2 linked regions of the Actinoallomurus bryophytorum genome follow. The protein of the gene in region 1 binds, or shares a complex with, the protein of each later gene. Links are inferred from orthologs where the notes say so. Each region holds a gene or a part of one and is shown in the gene's direction. Other genes may lie near its edges.

Evidence for each region.
Region 2: the proteins of nusB (region 1) and rpsJ are in contact, whole or in part, in a solved structure (PDB 3D3B), measured with the Escherichia coli proteins. The link is inferred for Actinoallomurus bryophytorum from one-to-one orthologs.

The regions. Positions count from the first base shown.
Region 1 is NZ_VFOZ01000001.1:36,189-39,206, reverse strand. What follows is about bases 279-2,980. They hold nusB (transcription antitermination factor NusB), read left to right. Parts: upstream 279-1,272; coding sequence 1,273-1,689; downstream 1,690-2,980. Other genes in these bases: FB559_RS00150 (methyltransferase domain-containing protein), read left to right, coding at 2,355-2,980; efp (elongation factor P), read left to right, coding at 713-1,270; FB559_RS00165 (M24 family metallopeptidase), read left to right, coding at 279-677. In the rest of the region: more of FB559_RS00165, read left to right, coding at 1-278; more of FB559_RS00150, read left to right, coding at 2,981-3,018. UniProt on the Escherichia coli protein: Part of the processive rRNA transcription and antitermination complex (rrnTAC). The complex forms an RNA-chaperone ring around the RNA exit tunnel of RNA polymerase (RNAP).
Region 2 is NZ_VFOZ01000001.1:3,852,562-3,855,807, forward strand. The notes cover bases 51-2,980. They hold rpsJ (30S ribosomal protein S10), read left to right. Parts: upstream 51-1,326; coding sequence 1,327-1,635; downstream 1,636-2,980. Other genes in these bases: tuf (elongation factor Tu), read left to right, coding at 51-1,174; rplC (50S ribosomal protein L3), read left to right, coding at 1,648-2,295; rplD (50S ribosomal protein L4), read left to right, coding at 2,296-2,937; rplW (50S ribosomal protein L23), read left to right, coding at 2,934-2,980. Outside these bases: more of tuf, read left to right, coding at 1-50; more of rplW, read left to right, coding at 2,981-3,236. UniProt on the Escherichia coli protein: Involved in the binding of tRNA to the ribosomes. Part of the processive rRNA transcription and antitermination complex (rrnTAC). The complex forms an RNA-chaperone ring around the RNA exit tunnel of RNA polymerase (RNAP).

The DNA.
Region 1 (3,018 bases):
ATGAGGAGGAGATCGCCCTGCTCAGGGAGGCGTGCGCGATCACCGACCGGGCCTTCGACACGGTGCTGCCCTTCATCCGGCCCGGGCGCACCGAGCGGGAGATCGCCATCGCGCTGGAGCGGTCGATGGTCGACCTCGGCGCGGAGCGGCCCGCGTTCTCCTCGATCGTGGCCAGCGGCCCGAACGGCGCGATCCCGCACCACGTTCCCGGCACCCGCGCCGTCGAGTCCGGCGACTTCGTGACCATGGACTTCGGGGCCCTGTACGGCGGTTACCACGCCGACATGACCCGTACGGTCGCGGTGGGGCCCGCCTCGGACGCGCTGCGGGAGATCTATGACCTGGTCGCGGCCGCGCAGCGCGCGGGCGTCGAGGCGGCATGCCCGGAGGCCGCCACGAAGGACGTCGACGCCGCGGCCCGCGACGTCATCGACGCCGCGGGGCACGCCGATGAGTTCCCCCACGGGCTCGGGCACGGCGTCGGCCTCGAGATCCACGAGGCACCGCTCCTGGGGTACGACAAGACCGGTAAACTGACGGATCGAGTTCCGATCACCGTCGAGCCCGGCGTCTACATCGCGGGCCGCGGCGGGGTCCGCATCGAGGACACTCTGGTCGTCCGTACGGACGGCGTGGAGCTGCTCACCAAGACGACCAAGGAACTGCTCGTCATCTAGACGGGGCAGGCCGCCTACGCAGGAGAACAGACGCAGTGGCGACGACGAACGACCTCAAGAACGGCATGACGCTGAACATCGACGGCCAGCTCTGGACCGTCCAGGAGTTCCAGCACGTCAAGCCTGGCAAGGGCGGCGCGTTCGTCCGCACCAAGCTCAAGAACATCCTGTCCGGCAAGGTGGTCGACAAGACCTTCAACGCCGGCACCAAGGTCGAGGTGGCGAGCGTCGACAAGCGGGAGATGCAGTATCTCTACCGCGAGGGCGAGGACTTCGTCTTCATGGACACCGAGACCTACGACCAGCCGCACATCCCCGGCGGCACCGTCGGCGACGCGGCCAACTTCCTGCTGCCCGAGCAGAACGCGGTGATCGCGTTCAACAACGACGTCCCGCTCTACATCGAGCTGCCGGCCGCCGTCGTGCTCGCGGTGACCGAGACCGAGCCGGGCCTGCAGGGCGACCGCTCGACCGGCGGCACCAAGCCGGCCACGGTCGAGACCGGAGCCGTGATCAACGTCCCGCTGTTCATCACCCCCGGTGAGAAGATCAAGGTCGACACTCGCTCGGGCGACTATCTCGGCCGCGGCTGACCGTGTCGGCACGCAGCAAGGCGCGAAAACGGGCCCTCGAGGTCCTGTACGAAGCGGAGATCCGGCGCGAACCACCGGCCGACGTGCTGGTACGGCGCGCCTCGGACGCCGGCCAGCCACTCGCCGAGCAGGCGTTCGTGGACCGGCTCGTCACGGGCGTGGCAGAACACCGCGACCGCATCGACGAGCTGATCGCGACCTACTCGGTCGGCTGGACCCTCGACCGCATGCCCATCGTCGACCGCAACGTCCTGCGGCTCGGCTCCTACGAGCTCCTGTGGGAGGACGAGGTACCCGACGGCGTCGCGATCAGCGAGGCGGTGGCCCTCGCCACCGAGCTGTCCACCGACGAGTCGCCCCGGTTCGTCAACGGTCTGCTGTCCCGCCTCCTCGAGCTGAAGCCCTCGCTGTCGCTCTGAGGTCTGTCCCAAGGTCGTGCGGGTGCCGTGTGGCGCCGCTTCGGTGGCGCCGCACGGGGTTATCCACAGAACCCCGTTCTCCTTCCCCGCGCTGCCGATCCGGCTGGACAATGAGAGTGGGATGGCCCCCCGGGCGGGCGGGTTCCGAGACGGGCCGGTTCCGAGACGGGCCGGTTCCGAGACGGGCCGGTTCCGAGACGGGCCGGTTCCGAGACGGGCCGGTTCCGAGACGGGCCGGTTCCGAGACGGGCCGGTTCCGAGACGGGCCGGTTCCGAGACGGGCCGGTTCCGAGACAGGCCGGTTCCGAGACAGGCCGGTTCCGAGACAGGCCGGTTCCGAGACAGGCCGGTTCCGAGACAGGCCGGTTCCGAGACAGGCCGGTTCCGAGACGGGCCGGTTCCGAGACGGGCCGGTTCCGAGACGGGCCGGTTCCGAGACGGGCCGGTTCCGAGACAGGCCGGTTCCGAGACAGGCCGGTTCCGAGACAGGCCGTAGGCGTTCAAGAGCCCCGGCGGACAGGACTGCGCTCCGCTCGCGGCGCGCGCCCTGTCGGTGCGGGCTCTAAGCTGGGAGCTGTGAGGCGAAAGAGGCAGGAGTCCCGGCGGACGGCCGTGCCGACGTGGCGGCTCGCGGTCGCGCGCCGTCCGGTACGGCGGGAGGCACCGTGACCGAGCGTCCCCGGCCCCGGCCGTCCCGAGGCCTCGTCGTGTGGGAGATCCTGCGCGAGGTTCTCGACGAGAGCGCCAAGGCGTCCGGCCGTGCCGTGCTCGACGTCCTGGACGCCGGCGGTGGCACCGGCGGGCTGGCCGTGCCGCTCGCCGAGCTCGGGCACAACGTGACGGTCGTCGACTCCAGCCCGGACGCCCTGGCGGGGCTCGAACGCCGGGCCGCCGAGGCCGGCGTGCGAGTCCGTGCGCTGCAGGGCGACGCCGACGGCCTGCCCGGAGTGGTCGGCCCGGACAGCGCGGACCTGGTGCTGTGCCACAGCGTGCTCGAATACGTCGACGACCCGGTCGCCGCGATGTCCTCGGTGGCCCGCACCGTACGCCAGGGCGGCGCCGTCAGCGTCCTGGCGGCCAACCAGGTCGCGGCCGTGCTGCACCGTGCGCTCGCCGGCCACTTCGACGACGCCCGGCGGCTGCTGTCCAGCGCCCAGGGCCGCTGGGGCGAGCACGACCCGATGCCCCGGCGGTTCACCTCCGGCATGCTCGCCGAGCTGATCGAGAACTCCGGCCTCCGCGTCGGCGAGCTGCACGGGGTGCGGGTCTTCGCCGACCTGGTCCCGAGCGGCCTCATCGACGGCGACCGCGGCACCGCGGACGAGCTCC
Region 2 (3,246 bases), 3.8 Mb from region 1 along the record:
GCGGACGAAGCCGCACGTAAACATCGGCACCATTGGGCACATCGACCACGGGAAGACCACCCTTACCGCGGCGATTACCAAGGTGCTCCACGACAAGCACCCTGACCTGAACCCCTTCACGCCCTTCGATGAGATCGACAAGGCACCGGAGGAGCGCGAGCGGGGTATCACGATCTCGATCGCTCACGTCGAGTACCAGACCGAGAAGCGTCACTACGCCCACGTCGACTGCCCGGGTCACGCCGACTACATCAAGAACATGATCACCGGCGCTGCCCAGATGGACGGTGCGATCCTGGTCGTGGCGGCGACGGACGGCCCGATGCCGCAGACCAAGGAGCACGTGCTCCTGGCCCGCCAGGTCGGTGTCCCGTACATCGTCGTGGCGCTCAACAAGGCCGACATGGTCGACGACGAGGAGATCCTCGAGCTCGTCGAGCTCGAGGTCCGCGAGCTGCTGTCGGAGTACGAGTTCCCGGGCGATGACGTCCCCGTGGTCCGCGTCTCCGCGCTCAAGGCCCTTGAGGGCGACGCCGAGTGGGGCTCGAAGATCGTCGAGCTCATGGACGCCTGTGACGAGAACGTCCCGGAGCCGGTTCGTGAGACCGACAGGCCGTTCCTGATGCCGATCGAGGACGTCTTCTCGATCACCGGTCGCGGCACGGTCGTCACCGGCCGCATCGAGCGTGGTGTCGTCAACGTCAACGAGACCGTCGACATCATCGGCATCCAGGAGAAGGCCACCACGACCACCGTCACCGGTGTCGAGATGTTCCGCAAGCTGCTCGACCAGGGCCAGGCGGGCGACAACGTCGGCCTGCTCCTGCGTGGCATCAAGCGCGAGGACGTCGAGCGTGGTCAGTGTGTCATCAAGCCGGGCACCAACACCCCGCACACCGAGTTCGAGGCTCAGGTCTACATCCTGTCCAAGGACGAGGGCGGCCGGCACACGCCGTTCTTCAACAACTACCGCCCGCAGTTCTACTTCCGCACCACGGACGTGACGGGCGTCGTCCACCTGCCTGAGGGCACCGAGATGGTCATGCCGGGCGACAACACCGAGATGCGTGTCGAGCTCATCCAGCCCATCGCGATGGAGGACAGCCTCCGGTTCGCGATCCGCGAGGGTGGCCGCACCGTCGGCGCCGGCCGAGTGACCAAGATCATCAAGTAGTACCCGCGGCGCGGCGGTCGGAGCTCCCGGAAACGGGCCCGGCCGCCGCACCACGACTCCCGACTTAACGGGATCTTCGCGGGAGACGCGAGAGCGGCTCACGCGGGGTGTAATCCAGCGGCACCTAGGAAGCAAAGGACACCGAGGCCACAATGGCGGGACAGAAGATCCGCATTCGGCTCAAGGCCTACGACCACGAGGTCATCGACACTTCGGCGCGAAAGATCGTCGAGACGGTGACGCGCACTGGCGCCAAGGTCGCCGGCCCGGTGCCGCTGCCGACCGAGAAGAACGTGTACTGCGTCATCCGCTCGCCGCACAAGTACAAGGACAGCCGCGAGCACTTCGAGATGCGTACGCACAAGCGCCTGATCGACATCATCGATCCGACGCCCAAGACGGTCGACTCGCTCATGCGGCTCGATCTTCCGGCCGGTGTCGACATCGAGATCAAGCTCTAAGGGCATCCAGAGATGAGCAAGCAGAGAAAGGGCGTTCTGGGCGAGAAGCTCGGTATGACCCAGGTCTTCGACGATGAGGGCCGGATCGTTCCGGTAACCGTCGTCCAAGCTGGGCCGTGCGTCGTCACCCGAGTGCGTACGCCGGACACCGACGGCTACTCCGCCGTCCAGCTCGGCTACGGCCAGATCGACCCCCGCAAGGTCAACAAGCCTCTTACCGGGCACTTCGACAAGGCCGGCGTCACGCCGCGCCGTCACGTCGTCGAGCTGCGCACCGAGGACGCCACCGAGTACGAGCTCGGCCAGGAGATCACTGTTGAGGTCTTCGAGGCCGGGCAGCGGATCGACGTCACCGGCCGCAGCAAGGGCAAGGGCACCGCGGGTGTCATGAAGCGCCACGGCTTCAAGGGCCTCAGCGCCTCTCACGGCACCCAGCGCAAGCACCGCTCACCCGGTTCGATCGGTGGCTGCGCGACGCCGGGTCGCGTGTTCAAGGGCCTGCGCATGGCCGGCCGCTACGGCAACACGCGGACGACCGTGCAGAACCTCACCGTGCACGCCATCGACGCCGACAAGGGACTGCTCCTGATCAAGGGCGCGGTTCCCGGCCCGAACGGCGGCCTGATCCTGGTGCGCAGCGCCGCGAAGGGGGCGAAGTAAGTGACCAGCAAGCTCGAGATCGAGCTCGCCCCGGAGATCTTCGACGCCAAGGTCAACGTGCCGTTGATCCACCAGGTCGTCGTGGCGCAGCTCGCCGCGGCGCGGCAGGGCACGCACAAGACCAAGACCCGCGGCGAGGTCTCCGGCGGTGGCAAGAAGCCGTATCGGCAGAAGGGCACCGGCCGGGCCCGTCAGGGTTCGACGCGCGCCCCGCAGTTCGCCGGCGGTGGCATCGTCCACGGCCCGCAGCCGCGCTCGTACGTGCAGAAGACGCCCAAGAAGATGAAGGCCGCCGCGCTTCGCGGTGCCCTGTCGGACCGGGCTCGTCACGGCCGCGTGCACGTGATGTCGGCCCTGGTCGAGGGCGACACGCCCAAGACCAAGGACGCGGTCACCGCGCTGCGCTCGATCAGCGAGGCCGAGAAGATCCTGTTGGTCCTCGACCGTGAGGACAGCGTGAGCTGGCTGAGCATCCGCAACGTCGCCGAGGTGCACGTGCTGATGGCCGACCAGCTCAACACGTACGACGTGCTCTGTAATGACGAGATCGTCTTCACCGAGCAGTCGTACCGGGCCTTTCTCGCCAAGGCGCTGGGTCAACACAGCGTCGACCACGTCGGTGGGAAGGAGAAGGCCAAGTGAGCAGGATCACCGACCCGCGCGACGTTCTCATCGCACCCGTCATCTCTGAGAAGAGCTACGGACTGCTGGACGAGAACAAATACACGTTCGAGGTTCGCCCGGACGCCAACAAGACCCAGATCAGGCAGGCCGTTGAGTCCGTCTTCGGGGTCAAGGTGACCGGCGTGAACACGCTCAACCGGTCGGGTAAGCGCAAGCGCACCCGGTTCGGTTATGGCAAGCGCAAGGACACCAAGCGGGCCATCGTGAGCCTGGCCGAGGGTGAGCGGATCGAGATCTTCGGAGGCGCGGTCTCATGACCCTCTCCTC